3 regions of the Bradyrhizobium sp. NBAIM03 genome follow, and region 1 is predicted to be linked to each of the others. Evidence: riboswitches for the same ligand, from Rfam matches in the RefSeq annotation. Region 1 holds a riboswitch; each other region holds the start of a gene.

The links. A riboswitch is a leader RNA that binds a small molecule or an ion and turns the genes downstream of it on or off. The one in region 1 is predicted to bind cobalamin.
Region 2: another riboswitch for cobalamin. It lies ahead of I6F21_RS10965 (TonB-dependent receptor); the one in region 1 lies ahead of metE (5-methyltetrahydropteroyltriglutamate--homocysteine S-methyltransferase).
Region 3: another riboswitch for cobalamin. It lies ahead of I6F21_RS10985 (energy-coupling factor ABC transporter permease); the one in region 1 lies ahead of metE (5-methyltetrahydropteroyltriglutamate--homocysteine S-methyltransferase).

The regions. Positions count from the first base shown of each region.
Region 1 covers NZ_JADYVS010000022.1:81,549-87,349, reverse strand. The annotation lists gene metE (5-methyltetrahydropteroyltriglutamate--homocysteine S-methyltransferase) at 1-1,190, opposite strand, end outside; cobalamin riboswitch at 1,290-1,493, opposite strand; gene I6F21_RS27630 (hypothetical protein) at 1,905-2,180, shown strand; gene I6F21_RS27625 (nodulate formation efficiency C protein) at 2,523-3,305, shown strand; gene I6F21_RS27620 (thermonuclease family protein) at 5,111-5,801, shown strand, end outside.
Region 2 covers NZ_JADYVS010000006.1:89,063-94,863, forward strand. The annotation lists gene I6F21_RS10955 (hydantoinase/oxoprolinase family protein) at 1-546, opposite strand, end outside; gene I6F21_RS10960 (PepSY domain-containing protein) at 1,010-2,446, opposite strand; gene I6F21_RS10965 (TonB-dependent receptor) at 2,459-4,816, opposite strand; cobalamin riboswitch at 4,929-5,132, opposite strand; gene I6F21_RS10970 (histidine phosphatase family protein) at 5,205-5,777, shown strand; gene cobT (nicotinate-nucleotide--dimethylbenzimidazole phosphoribosyltransferase) at 5,784-5,801, opposite strand, start outside.
Region 3 covers NZ_JADYVS010000006.1:95,535-101,335, forward strand. The annotation lists gene cobT (nicotinate-nucleotide--dimethylbenzimidazole phosphoribosyltransferase) at 1-364, opposite strand, end outside; gene cobF (precorrin-6A synthase (deacetylating)) at 370-1,119, opposite strand; gene I6F21_RS10985 (energy-coupling factor ABC transporter permease) at 1,165-1,842, opposite strand; cobalamin riboswitch at 1,879-2,098, opposite strand; gene cobA (uroporphyrinogen-III C-methyltransferase) at 2,144-2,875, opposite strand; gene I6F21_RS10995 (cobyrinate a,c-diamide synthase) at 2,872-4,182, opposite strand; gene cobM (precorrin-4 C(11)-methyltransferase) at 4,182-4,964, opposite strand; gene I6F21_RS11005 (cobalamin biosynthesis protein) at 4,961-5,329, opposite strand; gene cbiE (precorrin-6y C5,15-methyltransferase (decarboxylating) subunit CbiE) at 5,326-5,801, opposite strand, start outside.

The sequences.
Region 1 (5,801 bases):
TCCGACTCGGCAAGAGCTAACGCAACATTCTGGTCGCCTGCGAGTGCACGCGCTAGGATCGCAAGCTCCCGCATCTTCTGGACCGAGAAAGCAAGCCAGCTCTTGACGTCGGAAGCGAGCCCGGTCTCGAGTTCAACATCGACCGGCACATGAAGCAGCGAGCAGGATGGGGCGATCTGTACACGATCCTTGCCGAGCTTCGCAATCGCGGGTTCGAGCCGCTGGCGCAGCGACGACAAATTCGACCGCCATACATTCCGACCGTCGACGACACCGAGCGACATGACGAGATCACTTCGGCCGCCAGCGATGATCTGGTGCAACAACTGTGGCGCTCGAACCAGATCGAGGTGCAGCCCGGCAACTGGCAGGCTCAAGGCGGTGTCCAGATTGTCGCCGAGGTCGCCGAAATAGCTGGCAACCATGATCTTGATCGCCGGCCCCTCCTTGGCGAGCCGGTCATAGGCATGTCGCAAAGATTTTCGCGTCCCCTCATCCAGATCAAGAACTAGGCTGGGCTCGTCGAACTGAACCCAATTTGCCCCACGTTTGGCCAATTCCTGCATAACCTCGATATAGGGCGGTATCAGTTCATCCAGCAGTGAGAGTGGCTGGAACGTGGGATCGGGACTCTTGCCGAGCTTTAGGAATGTGACCGGCCCGATCAGGACGGGGCGGGTCTGAAAGCCAAGGGCCTTGGCTTCCTCATACTCCTCGATCGGCTTGCGAGAGCATAGCCTGAAAGTCTGTCCCCTGTGAAACTCGGGGACCATATAGTGATAGTTGGTGTCGAACCACTTGGTCATCTCCTGTGCGGGTGCGCCAAATCCGCGCGGTCCGTGACCGCAACTCGCTTCCTGGTCGTCGCATTGTGAACCGCGGGCCATGGCGAAGTATGTCTTGAGCGAAACGGATTCGGCTTTCGAGGCGTAGATCTCCGGGATGGCGCCAACCATGACACTTGTGTCGAGCACCTGGTCATACAGCGAGAAATCGTTCGATGGAATGACCGTGACGCCGATAGATTTCTGACGGGCCCAATTCGCGGCACGCAGGCCAGCTGCGTCCTCGAGCAGCTGCTGTTCGCTGCTTTTTCCGGCCCAGTAGCTTTCTAGAGCGACTTTGAGCTCGCGCCTTGGACCGATGCGTGGCGTTCCGAGCGTGGCAACAGGGAGGGAGAGAAGAGACATAGCGTTAACCCATGTTGGGGGCAAAGGCCATGGCGGACGCAGGCAGGGGAAGTCGCGGTGCGACGGCTGCTTGGCGCACCACCGGGACACCCCGCCCGTGGACGAATATAGTGTCGGGGCAGGTCTCCTGGCTCGCAGGTCATCGCTGCTGTCCGGCCTTCCCGAAGCCGCGCAGGCTTCAGTGACGTCGTTGGACAGCGGCTCGCCGCTCACAGTTGCGGGGGCAGCGCCGGCATTTTCACCGGCTTCCCTCTTAGCTCCGGATCAAATGGAAACCGGAGAACCTCGACGACTTGGATTATCGGCAAGAGCAGTCTTCCGTCAACCTCTCAGATCATGTCTCAAGCTGATGCTGCGACATCTGCTACGCGAATGACCGTGCATCTCTAGCATTGAGATGATGTAGCAGTGCTCTCCAATCAGCGATACCGCAATGAGCATCGCAGTTGCCCGCGGGTTGCACGCCAGATCGGTGGAAAGGACAAATGCGGCTTGCGCGGTCGGGGCCGCTGCCTCGAGCAGAACGCATTTGTCGCCAGTCCCAGCTTCCCAGCGGTTTTTCGAGCACGCGCGCCATCCAGCCACCTTCTCGACCAACAGGATCAGTGTTGAATAGGCCAAGACACCTGGCTAAGCCAGCAACTTACAACTTACCCGGGCAGCACGTTTGATTTGCGGTGCCAGCCACACCCCAAATGCTCGGCGAAGATCGGCTTGCCGTCGTTCGCCATCGAGTACAAAGCGCGCCTGACTGAGGCTGTTCTCGACTTCCGGAGCGCCGGACGTCGCGAAAGGAGCGCCAAACGCGCCATGGCCCCTTGGCCGAAAGTGCCCGAAGGCATGGCAGCGATCAAAAGCCCACATTCCGGCAACGATAACCGAACCACACGGTTCAATGACGGCAAACGTGCTGCCACTTCTCATCAGGAACTTGGCACCGAGGCGTTCCGCTGTGCCGTCGAACATCCGGTGCGTGACGGGGATGCATAAGCCGTGCTGGAGAGGTTGAACGGAAACATCGAGACATGCGCCAGTCGGAAAGTCGACAAAGAGGACACAAAACCGGTGCGAATTGCCGTCTATTATCTGGCACGAAGAATGCACGTCCTCTGCCTGCCCAGTCCTCCTGCTGGGCATGTCCAGCACAGCAAATTGAGGCTGTCGGTGGCAGTGAAGTTAGCGGCGCGTGACATAGAGGGGAGCGCCTGCTCGCACGGGAAAACCAGTGGTCGCCCCGTCGCGTCGCCGCTAACTTCTTGCGCTCGCGCATAACAGGTTGAAGGTTGCCTGCTCTGGAATGACGTGTGGATGAGACCGGATAGGCCGACGGTTATGAAGAAAACGTCAGGAAGACGCGCGCTATGGCTTTGGCTCGGTCGATCCCTGATCTGCCTGGCCGGGCTGGCTGCGACGAGCAACACTGTTCGCGCTAACGACAGCCCCCTTGTCGAAAGAGTCAAGTCAACGTGGCGAGCGCAAGACGGTGAGACAATAGAACAAGTTATCTCCAACGTCTCGAAGGTGGCACAGTTCGTCCCTCGGATGTGGGGCGTCGCTGAACTTGACCAAAATGAATATGTTTTTGTTTCTTGGACCAGGCACCGGGATGATAAATCAGACGAAGAGTACGTTATCACCTGGAAGGTCGCGCTCGACGGGACGATTGAACTTGCGTCGACCTATGCGAAGCCAATGGAATTGGGCTGGCGCGCCTTCGCGCTCTCGTTGATCGCCAGTGAAGTCAAGGATGGCGAAAGGGACGCAAATCTTGGCTTTCTGCATGACCCGGCCAACTTCAACTTTGTGACGACCATGCAAGGTCGGCTCGGTGATCTTCTGCGGCAGGGCAGCTGCACTATCGTTGATCCTGTTGGAGTGGACTACTTGCCGAAGCAGAATGACAAGCCGACCGAGAAAGGTGATCTGTGGCGCGTTTTGCTTGTGGTGAACTGTAATATCCCAGGGCCCCGCTATTTTACATACAACGGGGTCATCACTTTCGAGAAGAGCGAAGGACAAGATTGGGAGCCGCAATCCTCCTTTGCCAAGCGTATCGCGGCTTTTCCTCCTGGCTCCTGGTTCGCTCGCATGGAGCCAAAGGAACGGGAGGATTAGAAGGGAGCTAAAGGCCTCGGTAAATGATCGCGCAGAGCAAGATCGCGCCGTAGCTCCTGCAGGGCCGAACGCCTCAGAGCAACGGCAAGACTATCAGCTCTAAACTCTCCGGTGTTTACACCTTGAACAGTCGCGAGCTTTCCCGCGGCCTTCAGCCGGCCATCGAGAAAATGGGGCAGCACGATTACCTCCGATTCTTTCTGCGAGGAGTCGAGCTCAGCGGCGCGTGCCGCCTTGCGAGAGGCGGCTTGACCTCGGCGCACCCCACGCAGTGGAAGGACACCATTTGCGAGAGAACCAGCTCTCCATGCCATTCTTCACGGGACTGGGCCTGCAGATGCCTCGGGCCCAAGCCCGATCCGGCGTGCGAACCGCGCATCGCGCGACTGACTGGCACCCGCAAGAGCGTGACCATTCCGAGGCCGAGGTGGCACGCGGGATCGACTGCTGCGACGAAACCGGTTAATAGGGTAATGGGGCAGTGTTAGCGGCCCCGGCTTGACCACCGGTCCTTCGAGTGCCCCCAACGAGGAGCCGGAGCCGTGCGCGAGGCATCGAAGACCGGACTGAGTCGCCCGCTAGATTTCCTCGCACGCATTCGTCTGCGCATCGTAGATCCGGATTTGAAGCATGGGAAAGCGCTTCTTTAGTTCTGCTCCACCTGCCCTGGCGCCGTCTTTGGTTGCGAATTCAGCTCTGAGTCGGCCATCCACTTCAAGCGCGTAAGAAGAGACGGGCAATTCCCGGGGGGCTGAAACCATTTCATTTCCATTGGGTAGTGAGGTGGCTCAGAATGATGTGTAGCTTGAGTCGGCCATACCACACCAGAGCTACCTGCTCGGATGCCGCGATGGGCCTACCCATGTTGTGGATTGACGCCTCGCACCGAATGGCATCAGGACGGCACTCGCGATCGTCCGAACACGCGGGCGGCTTACCCCTCGCCGGTGCGTATACGAAGTAGCCACGGCTCCACATGGTTGTCCTTAAATTTTCCCGGCGCAAACGCATGCCCTCATGCCGTGCTGGGTAACTCTCAACACGTGAGTACGGGGAAGCGCACAACGAAAGAGCGGCCGCCAGTCGCGCCGACCGGGTCATGAAAAATCCTGGCCTTCTCCGAACGGGGCCGCGGCACCACCCGACCATCCCGGCTGGCTCTCAAGAGAGCTCCTGGTTTTCCGCGGTTTGCGCAAACGATACCGATTCAGTTGCGCTGCGAGCGTTGAGCTGGACTCCGTGGCGCCTTTCGTCCAAATCTCTGATAGGACGCGAGACCAGATTTCTTTCGAACGTCGGTCTTTCCGTGGCAAGAACTTAAAATGTCATCGCTCTCGCCGAAACCGTCGGCAGCCTTCTGTGTGCCGATGGAGGTTGGCACAAAGCATAGCCAGGTTGCTGTCCTCCACGCCTGACTTCCACTCGACTGTCACAATTCACAGGCGCTTTTCTTCTTCAATCGCGTGAGAAACAGCGTTCCGAGGCTCGGCTTTCTCCCGCATGCCGAGTTGGCGGCTGAGCGATGGGGATCTCCTCCTCAGGCCGAGAGAGGGTGCTGTGCGCGCCCACTGAGTGAGACCGGTGAGGCTCGAAGGATACCGCGATACGCACACCGGAAGAAATCGCTTGAACCTCACGCAGCGTCAGGTCGTAGCTTGGAAATGAGGGCCAAGCTTTCATAAAGCAAACGTCGAAAGATGCGGCCCGATAACGGACATAGTGCGTTTAAGCGTCGAACGCGGCGCCGGATCGCACGTGAACATGAATCAAGACGAAAGGCTATTGTCGGAATGAAACACCGCGTAATGACGGTCGCATTGTTGGCTGTCATCACATCTCCGGTCTGCGCGGCGAAGCTCAGCGGCCCTCCACGCATCCTCGACGGCAATACGATCGAGCTCGAGAAAACCACGCTTCGGCTCTCAGGCATCGACGCTCCTGAGACTGACCAGATTTGCCTCGACGCCCACGGCCGGAAATGGGCTTGCGGCGTGGCTGCTCGCGACGAGCTTATCAAGCATTCGAACGGACGAACGTGGGATTGTCATACCACAGGAGTTGATGAATACGGCAGGTCGCGTGGCCGTTGCTTCATCGAAGGCGAGGACGTGAACGCCTGGATGGTACGCTCCGGCTGGGCACTATCGTCGCCTTCTGCCAATACGTACGTTATCTATGAGGTTGTGGCGAGCAAAGCCTATGCGGGGCTGTGGTCGGGGGCGTTCATCGCGCCCTGGGACTGGCGTCGCCGCAACAAGGGGACGATCATCATCGGCGCGAGCTCGGTTCCGATCGACGCTCAGGAGCTCCTGCTCGGATCCGCTTTGCTATCGGACCCGCCCTCGTCAGAGTGTCTGATAAAAGGCACCGTGGGCCACAACGGCGAGCGACTTTATCACTTGCCCGGGCAATTCGGTTACGAACAAATCGACATGACGAAGAAGCCCGGTGAACGCTGGCTCTGCAGCGAATCGGAAGCCGAAGCGACCGGGTGGC
Region 2 (5,801 bases), on a different contig from region 1:
CCTGAGCCGCTCGCCCAGCATCTTTTCATGCACCGGATTGGCATAGGCGTGAAGCAGGGCAACCGCGACGCTCTGCACGCCGGTCCCCTTCACCCACGCCACCAGACGTTCGACCTCCGCTTCCTCGAGCGCCTTCAGCACCCGCCCCTCATGATCGAGGCGCTCGGCGAGCCCAAAGCAGCGTTCAGGCGGCACCAAAGGCGGCGATTTCGGCGGAATGTCGAGCCGATAGAGATCGCGTCGGCGATAGCGGGCGATCTCGAGCACGTCGGCAAAGCCTTCGGTCGCGACCAGCGCCACCTTCGGCAGCCGGTTCTCGACGATCGCGTTGGTCACGCGCGTGGTGCCGTGGACGAAGCGCTTCACCTCGCTCTTGCGCAGGCCGACCGCCTCGATCGCCTCCAACATCGCCTGCACCGGTGCGACGGGGCGCGAAGGCACCTTCGCAATCCGCGCCTCCGCGGAATCGCGCCGTATCGCGATGATGTCGGTGAAGGTGCCACCGATATCGGTGCCGACCTCCCAATGATTGCCGGGATCGCTCATCTGCACAATCAGCTACGCGTGACGTTCATCATCATTCCCTGTCATGCCATCACGTGCGAGCGTGCGACAGAGCGATGGCCGCGGGATAGGGTCAGAGTTGTCGCAAACCAAAGCGCTAGCAAGCCACCGGCCTTGCGCGGCGCAGCATCGGCTGCACGTTTCCGTGCAGCGCTGCTCGCGCAGAGAGCAGAAGGCCGCGAAGTCAAAATGTGCAGCGCACCCTTGGATTCTTCGAGGCAAATAGAAGCGCCCGTTGCACTGCAATCGGATCGCACAAGGCCGTTTGTCTAATTTGCAGGCGATCGGTCGGCGGTGCGGGAGACAGCACTGACCAAGAGCTATGCACGCAGGTCGGCTCAGCCTCTCTTTATTGTACGGTCGGTAAGCGAGGACATCACCGGCCGCTGGTCGATAACCCGGCGCGCCGAACGGGTCGCGCCGGGTACGGAGATTTCGCGACTGGCTATGCGCTCGCCAGCCATGCCCGCAAGCGCCGCCAACCGATGACGATGCCGGTGATGGAGAACATCAGCCCGAGCGTACAGAGCCCGACAATGAGAGCGTCACGCAGCCGCGCATGAGCCAGCAGAATCGGGAAATCAAGCGTGTGCAGCGCACTGTAAAGCCAGCGATAGGCGCGGCGCGACGGGTCCAGTCTTTGCAGCAGCTTGCCATCGGCAGCATCGACATCGAACCAGAGATCGCCGCAGGTCGTCCGGTAGACGGGGGCCCCCGGAAGTGCGGATTGCGCCGGATAGTCGTCGTTGCCGGCGAGCAGGAACGGTGCGGCACAGCCGGTGCCAAGGCGCGCCGTCAGGCCGCCGATCTCCTGCCTATCCAGGTATGCCGCCGGTCCATCGCGCGGCGCGTCCCCTGCCCTGATCAACGCCTGACGGCCGAGACCAACCCGGTCGCGCCGATAGACATGGCCGTTGAAGGCGAACCATTCGACCTCGCGGGCCAACGGCGATATTGGCTGCGGATCGAGCGACGACGCGTCTCGCCAATCCGGGGCGGCATCGACCACGCCGGCCTCTGTCGGAGTCAGTTGCCCGCGCGAGAACAGGCGGCCGTGATCCATCGACAGCCAGCCGCTGAAGATCCAGCTCAGCACGAACACGGTCGCGACGAGACCGATGATGTGATGCAGGGCGTGCCAGCCCCGATAGGGCGACGAGAGCTGGCGTCCCCGCATTTTCACACGCACGATTCCGAGCACCGCACCAAGCAATGCCGCGATTAGGGCCAGCAGCGACAGCGTCCAGACCACGCCATCCCACAGCGCCCAGCTGCTGCGCAGAATTGTCGGATAGATCCAGTGCAGCACGCTGCCGGCCCAGTTCCACGCGCGCTCGCTGCGCGTCGTATCCAGGACGACTTCGCCGGTCAGCGACGAAACGTAGACCTCCGTTCCAGGGGCATCGCCGAGAGCGGCGCGAAACAAGGGGCGATGGCGATCAAAACCGTTCGGCACGCTCCATTGATCGTAATCCGACCGCGCGACGATCGCAGCGCGCACCGCCTCAAGCCCGCGCTGACGTGAATAAGCTTGCACGATGGTGAGCGCGACATCGGCTGATGTCACCGACGCGTCTCCTCCATCGGAGGCGCGAACCGCTCGCGAACCTATGGAGCCCGAGACGACGTAGACCGGTCCATCGCTCCGCTGGATCAGCCGAACACGCCTGCCATCGGCAATCCCGCTCGCCGCAACGGCGTCCGCGACCGAGATCCTCGTCCCGTCGCGATCGACCGGCACAAGTCCGGCAAATCGCTCCGCTTCCGTCAGCGACGGAAACGGGACGAAGTGCATGACGATCCCGCTCGCGAACCACATCGCGAACAGCAGACAGAACGCGATGCCGAGCCAGCGATGCGTGAGGACGATCGCGCTCATCATGCGCTCAAGGTCTCACCATTTGAACGCGGCCGATATTTCATAGGTGCGCGGCGCGCCCAGGAGGATCTGGTCCGGATAGAACGGATCGCCCCAGATCGCGTAGCGCTTATCAGTGATGTTGCGGACACGGAAGGTCAGGCGGGCCTGGTCGACCGCATTGAACGCCGTCTTGGGGATGTCGACGAAGGCGTAGACGTCGGCCACGGTGTAAGCCTTCATCGTCACGACGTTGGCGTCGGTGTTGTAGCGGTCGCCGACATGACGGCCGGTGATGCCAAGCTCTACCGGCCATGGTGTGAAGAAGCGATACGACGCGCCGGCATTGGCGACGATACGCGGCACGTTTGGCGGCGTGTTGCCGGAGAACGAGCCGCCGGCAAAATTGTAGTCGGCATAGCGCGCATCGACATAGGCGATGTTGCCCCACAGCCGCAGCGGCTCGATCGGGCGTATCGAGGCGGCAAGCTCGACGCCTTTCGACTCCTGTCGTCCGGCGATGTTGAGTTGCATGCCGCCGGCGGCCGCATAGACGTTCTTGCGCAGGACGTCGTAGGCCGAGAACGACCATTCCGCCCGGTTGTCCCAGAACAAGTGCTTGACACCGGTCTCATAGGTGCGCGCGGTGGTCAGATCGAGCGGCTGGGTGGGCGAGAGCAGGAAGATGTTGTTGGCTGCGACGTCGGCGCCGGTGGCGTATTGGCTGAAGAAGGTCAGGCCGGGAACGGCCTCCCAGGTGTAGCCGATGCGCCCCGTGACCGGCGCCCAGTCTTTCGTGAATGGAAAGCCCGCCTTCACGATCCCGTTCTTGTCGGTCGAATTGCGGTCGAGCCCGATATGCTCGACACGAAGACCGCCGATCAGCGCGAAGCTGCGCGTCAGCTTGAGCCTGTCCTCGAATGACAGCGCCTCGTTGTCGATGCGCGCGGTCTGCTGCTGCGTCGTGAGCAGGCCGTAGAAACCGCGGTTGGGGTCGACCAGCGAAACGGAATCGCCGGGAAAGTTTGCCGCGCCGGGCCTGACGAAATCGAGATAGCTCGACGACAGCGTCGTGACCAGCCGGTTGTCGAAGCCCGCAATATTTGTATCCCAGATCAGGTCGGTGATGTTGCCGACCAGTCGCTGACTGTGGGCGACATAGAAACGCTCGCGATCGACCAGGTTCGTGGTGGAATTGAACGCCTCGATCTCGTTATTGAACCAGGTCCGTTCCGCGCCATAGCCATAGGCCTGACTTTTCAGCGTGAGGTCAGGCGCGAGCTTCAGCTCGAAGCCGCCACGCAGCCACACTTCCTGCGCCACGTTGCGGTTATCGAGAACGTTGTAATTGGTGTTGAAGGTGCGGTCGTCGATGGTGACGGCACCGAGATTCGTTCCGTTGTAATTCGAGACGTAATTGCCGGAGACGATCCCCGTCGTCGCATGCGAACCGCTGAAGGCCACCGGCACCAGCGGCGCGCCCCAATAGGCCTTCGAGCGGTCTTCACGATATTCGACCGCACCCCAGATCCTGAGGCTGTCGGAAACACGGTAGTTGAGCTGGCCGGACGTGCCGAACGTCTTGACATTGGTGTCATCGGCAAAGCCGTTGAGGGCGGAACGGCTGATGTCGAAGCGATAGTCCAGGCCTTGCACATTGGTGCTGCCGCCGGAGCCGTAATGGGCACGGAACGAGTTCAGCGAATCCCAGGAGAAATTGGCATCGTTACGGACAGGTCCGGTGTGGGGCTGCTTGGTGACGAAGTTGATGGCACCGCCCGCGGCGCCCTCGCCCGAAATCAGCGAGGCCGGGCCCTTGAGGAATTCCACAGCCTCCAGATTGGCGGTATCCACGATCCGCGAGGTCATGTTCTGCGGACCGATCTTGATGCCGTTGTAGAGCGTGTTGATCTGGCTGTTGGTGAAGCCGCGCATGGAGAAGGCGGAAGGTTCGGCCGGGTTGTCGCCGGAGGTGACGCCGACGGCGCCCTGCGCCACCTCGGACACGGTGCGATAGCCCTGCTCGCGCATGGTTTCGGCGGAGACAACTTCGACGGTCGCGGGCGTCTGCCGCACCGTCAGGCCGAGCCGCGAGGCGCTTTCGGCAACGGCGTTGGAGTTGAGCGGCGTTTGCGGCGTCGAATCCGGCGTGACGGGTCTTGGCGCTGCGGATACAGCCGCCGGCCTGCGCGCTGCCGCGCGGCGCGCGCCCTGCGCCGTTCCTGCTGCCGGTTTGGCCGGCTTGCGTACCTGGGCGGGCGACACCTCGACGGGTGGCAGCGGCTCTCGGGCCTGCTGCGCCAGAGCGGCCGGCAGACCAAGAGCGGCAAAGGACGTGAACGCGGCGGAGGCAAGCAGGACGCGGCGCGGTCGTGCGATACGGATGGAAGACACAGGTGAAAACCTCGGTATGACGTCAGTGGCACGTCACAGCGAACGAGGTCTCACCTTTGGCCTTGCAGCCGTCCGATGAAGCAATGTCTGTACTCCCCGACCGACATCTTCGCGTGTGACCACGGCTGACGGCAGGTCTCCTGGCTCGCGGGTCGTGACCGCTTCGTCGCCTTCCCGGGACCGAGGACCCAGTGGCTCGTGACGAAGGATTCACCGCTTACAGTTGCGGGGGCAGCCGCGGCATTGGGGACAATTTTCCCCGCACCGCATTCCCTTTTCATTCCCTCTCGGGAAAACCGTCGCGAGCATCTAGGATTACCACCAAGACAGAGTCAATGTGCCAGTTGCGGCGTTGGGGCCACAGCAACCAACTTCCTTGGAGATGAGCATGGAAGGCGAGACCTTCCTCTGGTTGATCAGGCATGCGGCCGTCGCGGGCGTGCCCGGGACGATCCATGCGGCCGATGCGCGGGCCGACCTCGGCGATCACGCTGCATTGGCGGCCCTAAGGCAGCTGTTGCCCGCGGATCTCGCCGGCTATGCCAGCCCGTCGCGGCGCACGGTCGAGACGGCGCGCGCGCTGGGGCTCGAACCGGAGCTGATCAGCGAGTTTCGCGAGCAGGATTTCGGCGACTGGACCGGCCATCGGCATGACGAGCTCGCCGCGACCGGTGGCGAGGCCTACGCGCAGGTCTGGCGCGATCCGGCGCACGGACGGCCGCCGAATGGCGAGAGCTTTGCGGATCAGGTCGCCCGCGTCCGCCTGGGCCTGGCCCAGATTGGCGCAGGCTCCGCAGCACTGGTCGTCCATTCCGGCACCATACGCGCTGCGCTCTGCATCGCGCTCGATCTCACACCGGAAGCCGCGCTGCGCTTCGTCGTCGATCCGCTGTCGCTGACCCGGATCGACCGGCTGGCGGGCGGTTGGCGCGTCGTGTCGGTCAACCAGCGCGTGGCTTGAGCCGCATCAAGAAGACCGATCCGG
Region 3 (5,801 bases), on a different contig from region 1:
CGATCTGCGCCTCGGCCAGCGTGCCGGCGTCGACCACCTCGAGGCTCGAACCCAGCTCGCGCGCCAGCACCGAGATCGCGGCGCCACCGGCGGCAAAATTCGCCATCATCGCGATGGTGACGGCTTGCGGATAGGCCGACACGCCCTGCGCGACGATGCCGTGGTCGCCGGCGAAGATGATGATCGGCACCCGCGCGGCGCGCGGCTGCTCGGTGGCCTGCAAGCCCGCAAGCTCGATTGCGAGCTGCTCGAGCCGGCCGAGCGCACCGGTCGGCTTCGTCAGTTGCGCCTGCCGCGCAATGGCCGCCTCACGATGAACAGCGGAGACCTCTGGGCAGTTCTGGGTAACCCATTCGGGAAGCATGCTGCTCAACGCCTGCGTTTGATGATGTAGCTGTCCATGATCCAGCCGTGCCGCTCGCGTGCGTCCTGCCGCACGGCGGCAATGCGCGCGCCCAGTTCAGCCAGCGCGCCGGACATGATGATCTGATCGGGCATGCCGAGATAGGCACCCCACCAGATCTGCAGGCCTTCTGGATCCAGCGATTGGAACGCCGTGCCGCCATCGAGCATCACGACGACGGTGTCGACGCCCTGCGGCCAGCCGCCTTCGCGCAAGCGCCGCCCTGTCGTGACCAGGAACGGCTCGCCGATGTCGTTGAGCGGCAGCGCATGCGCCGCGCACAGCGCCTGGATCGAGGTGATCCCCGGCACGACCTCGATTGTCGGCAATGGATCGAGCCGCCGCGCAATGCGCAGCGAAGAATCATAGAGCGAAGGATCGCCCCAGATCAGCAGCGCGACCTTGCCCTCATCTTCGAGATGCCCAGCGATCGTCTGCGACCAAATCGCGGCCACCGCATCGTGCCAATCGTCGACGCCCTTGCGGTAGTCCGCCTCGGTCGCATCGCGCACGGGAAGATCGAATTCGGCGATGCGCGTCGTTTTGTTGGTGAGCACACCGGCGCAGATCGTTCGCCTGAGATCTGCGAGATCGGATTTCGCCGTTCCCTTGCGCGGGATCAGGATGAGATCGGCGGCGTTGATGGCGTCAACGGCGGCGCGCGTGAGCTGCGCGGGATCGCCGCAACCGATGCCGATCAGGGAGAGCGTTAGCATCGCGAGCGCGATGGGCGGCCACACCGGCGGCCCATCGCTGATCTCTTACGCCGCGTTGTGCAGGCGCGGGGTGACGAGGCCGGGCGCGGTGACGCCGCGCAGCGACTTCGCCAGCGCCAGCACCGCGAGATCGGCGAGCGGTTCGATCACGATCACCAGCGCATAAGCGGCAGCGAACGTCCCGACGCTGGCGAGATTGCTCATCGCAAAGCCGGAGCCATAGAGCGCCCAGAACGCCACCCATGCGATCACGCCGGCCTGGTAGGTCGTCGAAAGCGCCAGCGCCTGACCGTACTTCAAATCGACATAGGCGGTGTTGCGGGCAATGATCCGCTTGGCGATCGCCTGGATCGCGAACAGCGGCACCAGAAGCGTGGTGACGTTCATGCCGTATTGCGGCAGATCGACTGGCTCCAGCAGCATGCCCTGAAGCAGCAGGCCAAATGCAAGGCCGAAGGCGGCGGGCGCAGCACCAAAGAGCAGGAACAAGGTCGAGCCGAGGATGAAGTGCACCTCTGATACCCCAACCGGAAAGTGCGGCAGGATTTCGAAGAAGACGAAGACGAGAGCGGTGGTGGCCAGTGTCCGCGCCGCGAACGAGCCGGCGCCCTGCTCGCGCACGGTCTCGACCGCGAGCTTCAAGGCAACGCCGCCTGCGGCGATGCCGGTTGCGTAACTCAACACGAGCTTGGCGCCCGTCACGATCCCGGGTTCGATATGCATGGCTCAATTCCTTTCCGCCGTCACACCCGACGGCCTTGGCCTCAAAACGTGCACGGCCGGTCTCCTGGCTCGCGGTTCACTGGGTTCTCCGGCCTTCCCGGACCTTGCGGTCCAGTGGCGGTTCGGAGGCCCTCACCGCTTACAGTCGCGGGGGCGGCTGGGGTTTTGGGCGCCGCAACTGGGTCCGCCCATCCCCATTCCCGATTATGCTCCGGCGCTTTGCGCCGCGTCGAGCACCATGCCGCTCTTGTGTGCCCCTTTCGTATCGCGGGCGTCAAGGGGCGAACCGCTGCCGGAGCCGTCATGCCGGATATTCTCCCGCCAGCGCGCCGAACAGGATGACGGCCGCAGTGGAAGCGGCGCCGCCGCGCCCAAGCTGCTCCGCGAGCTCGGCAATCGTGGTGCGGACCAGCCGTTCGTCGGGACGCCCGAGAGATTCGGCGAACAGCGCCGGAGTGCTGGGAGCGAGGCCGTGCGCGATCAATTTTGCGGCAAGCGCCGGAAAGGTGCGCCGGCCCATATAGACCACGGTCGTGGCCTCGGGGTCGGCCAGTGCCGCCCAATTCAGATTGGGCGGCAGCTCGCCCGTGACGTCAGCGCCGGTGATGAACTGCACCCGGCGGGAGGTATACCGGCGGGTCAGGGGAATGCCGGCCTGGGCGGCGGCGACACAGGCGGAGGTGACGCCGGGAACGATCTCGTAGCCGATGCCGGCCTCGCGCAGCGTCTCGATCTCCTCCTCCAGCCGGCCGAAAATGCCGGCATCGCCGGACTTGAGCCGCACCACGCGCGCGCCGGTTGCGGCATAGTCGACCAGGAGACGGTTGACGTGGTGCTGCTTGGTCGAAGGACGCCCGGCCCGCTTTCCCACCGCGACGAGATTGGCGCCGGGCCGTGCGAGATCGAGGATCGCGCCGGAGGCAAGATCGTCATAAAGCACGACGTCGGCCTCGCGCAGCCGCGTGGCGCCCTTCACCGTGAGGAGCTCGGGATCGCCCGGACCGGCGGAAACGAAAGAGACAAAACCGCTCACCGGTCCTCCGCGATCAGATGGAAGAACGTGCCGGTGGCATGGCCACGGCGCGAGCCGGTTTCGGCAATGACCGCGCCGGTGGCATCGTGCACGACCGCGAGCGGCGTATCGGGCTGGGCGAGGATGGTCGAATAGTGGAACTCGTGGCCGCGCAGGCGCGCGCCAGGCTGATGCCCCGGCATCGGCGCAGCCAGTTCAGCAAGACGATAGCCGAGATGCATGCGGCGCTTGGCAAAGCTGGTCTCGAGGCCAAGCAGCCCCGCCATCTCATGGCTGATACCGTCGGCGTCGGTCAGGCCTGCGCCCAGCACCATATAGCCTCCGCATTCGCCATGCACCGGCCGCGTCTCGGCGAAAGCGCGCAAGCCGCTGCGAAAGCGCGCATTGGCCGCGATCTTTCCTGCATGAAGCTCGGGATAGCCGCCGGGCAGCCAACACACGTTGGCGCTCGCATCGGGCGCTTCATCGGCCAGCGGCGAGAACGGCACGATCTCGGCGCCCGCGGCGCGCCAAGCTTCCAGCATATGCGGATAGACGAAGGAGAACGCCGCATCGCGCGCCAGCGCGATGCGCTGGCCGGGCGGCGTCACGTTCAATCCGTTCGCCGCAGCTTGCGGCGACCATTGGCCTGCCGAGTGGAGCACCGCATCGAGATCGACGTGCTCGGCGACAAAGCGCGCGGCCTCGTCGATCAGCTTGCCGATCTCGGCCTGCTCCTCGGCCTGCACGAGACCGAGATGCCGCTTCGGCAGGCTGATCTCGGCATGGCGCGGCAGCGCGCCGAACACTTTGATGCCGGCCTCGTTCAGCGCGCGCCGCACCAGATCCTCATGGCGGGGGCTGGCGACGCGATTGAGCACGACGCCGCCAAGGCGCACGCCGGCGCGGTAATCGCGAAGGCCGGCGGCGATCGCTGCCGCAGTCTGCGCCTGGCCGGAGGGATCGATCACCAGAACCACTGGCCAGCCCAGCATCTCCGCGATATCAGCGGTCGCTCCGGTGCCGGAGACACCGCGCGCGGCGACACCGTCGAACAGGCCCATCGATCCCTCGGCGAGAACGACATCTGCATTGCCGCCACGGCTGACGAGATGCGCGATGGTGCCGCGATCCATCGCCCAGCTGTCGACGTTGACCGAGGCGCGTCCCGTGGCTGCGGCGTGGAAGGCGGGATCGATATAGTCGGGGCCGCTCTTGAAGCACTGCACGTTCAGGCCGCGCTTGCGCCAGGCGCGGGCGAGCGCCAGCGTCAGCGTGGTCTTGCCGACGCCGGAGGCCGGCGCGGAGATGACAAGGCTCGCCGGCATCACGACGCCTCCGGAAAGCGCGGCTCGGCACCGACCGGCCGGTAGCGGCGGTCGTAGTCGGCGGCATAGAGGCGGCTCTCGTCAAAATCGGCAGCGCCAAGCGTCTTGCCGACCAGGATCAGCGCCGTGCGCTCCATCTCGCCACCCACGAACGCACCGAGCGTTGCAAGCGTCGCGCGCACGATGCGCTGCTCCGGCCAGCTCGCGCGCCAGACGATCGCGACCGGGCAATCCGCGCCGTAGTGCGGCGTCAGCTCGGCGACGACCTGGTCGAGCAGATGGATCGACAGGTGGATCGCGAGCACCGCGCCGGTCGCGGCGAACGCGGCGAGCTTCTCGCCCTCGGGCATCGCGCTGGCACGGCCCGGCGTGCGCGTCAGCACGACCGTCTGAGCAAGACCGGGCAGCGTCAGCTCGGCCTCCAGCGCGGCCGCGGCAGCCGAGAACGAGGGAACGCCGGGTGTCACCGAGTAGGGAATCCCGAGCGCACGCAAACGGCGGAGCTGCTCGCCCATCGCCGACCAGATTGAGAGATCACCGGAATGCAGCCGCGCGACATCCAGGCCTGCCGCATGCGCGCCTGCGATCTCGGCGATGATCTCGTCGAGCGACATTGGCGCGGTGTTGACGATACGTGCGCCGGGCGGGCAATGCGCCAGCACGCCCTCCGGCACCAGCGAGCCGGCATAGAGACAAACCGGACTGGCCGCGATCAGATCGCGGCCGCGCAACGTCAGCAGATCGGGTGCGCCCGGCCCGGCACCGATGAAATGCACCGTCATGGGCCGTCTCCTTCGGCAATCGCGGCGGTCGCGGTGCGATCCTGCGAGACAACCCGTGCTGCAATCAACCGCGCGCGCGGACCGGCGACCGCGAGCGCCGCAGCCTCGGCTACAGATCCGGTGCCAAATTTCTCCGCGACGAGCTTCGATTGCGTGGGCGTGTCGATGCCGGCCAGTGTCGCGGCCGGAACGGCCCTGATCGGCACGCCGCATTCACGTGCGAGTTGCTTCAGCGCCTCGATGTCGGCCTTATCGCTGACGGTTGCCATCGCCGCAAGCCCTTCCGCACCGCCCGCAGCGAGCAGCGCTTCACGCAGCGAAGCCAGCGTCACATCGCGCTTGAAGCCGAGTCCGGCGACCTTCATCGCACCACACTCCACTGCACCACGGGGCGTGCTGCCTCCCACGACCGATAGCGGCCGAGCGGGGCGGCATGCGAAATTTCGGCCCGCATCAGTTCGCCGCCGTGACGCCGATGCAGCTCGCCGAGCAGAGCTTCCGTCTCCAGCGTCACAGCATGCGCCACGAGCCGCGCACCCGGCGAGAACCGCGGCCAGATCGCATCAAATAACACTTCGTCGAGACCACCGCCAATGAAGACGGCATCCGCCGCTTCCAACCCGGCAAGAGCTTCCGGTGCCCTGCCCGTGACGACTGTGATCCGATGTGCCAAACCGAAGGCGGCTGCATTCTTGCGGATGTTCGCGGCGCGATCCTCGCGCGCTTCGACTGCACTCGCCGTCCCACCACACAGCGCCCACTCCACGGAGATCGAGCCTGAACCTGCGCCGATATCCCACAACCGTTCGCCGGGCCGCGGCGCCAACGCCGAGAGCG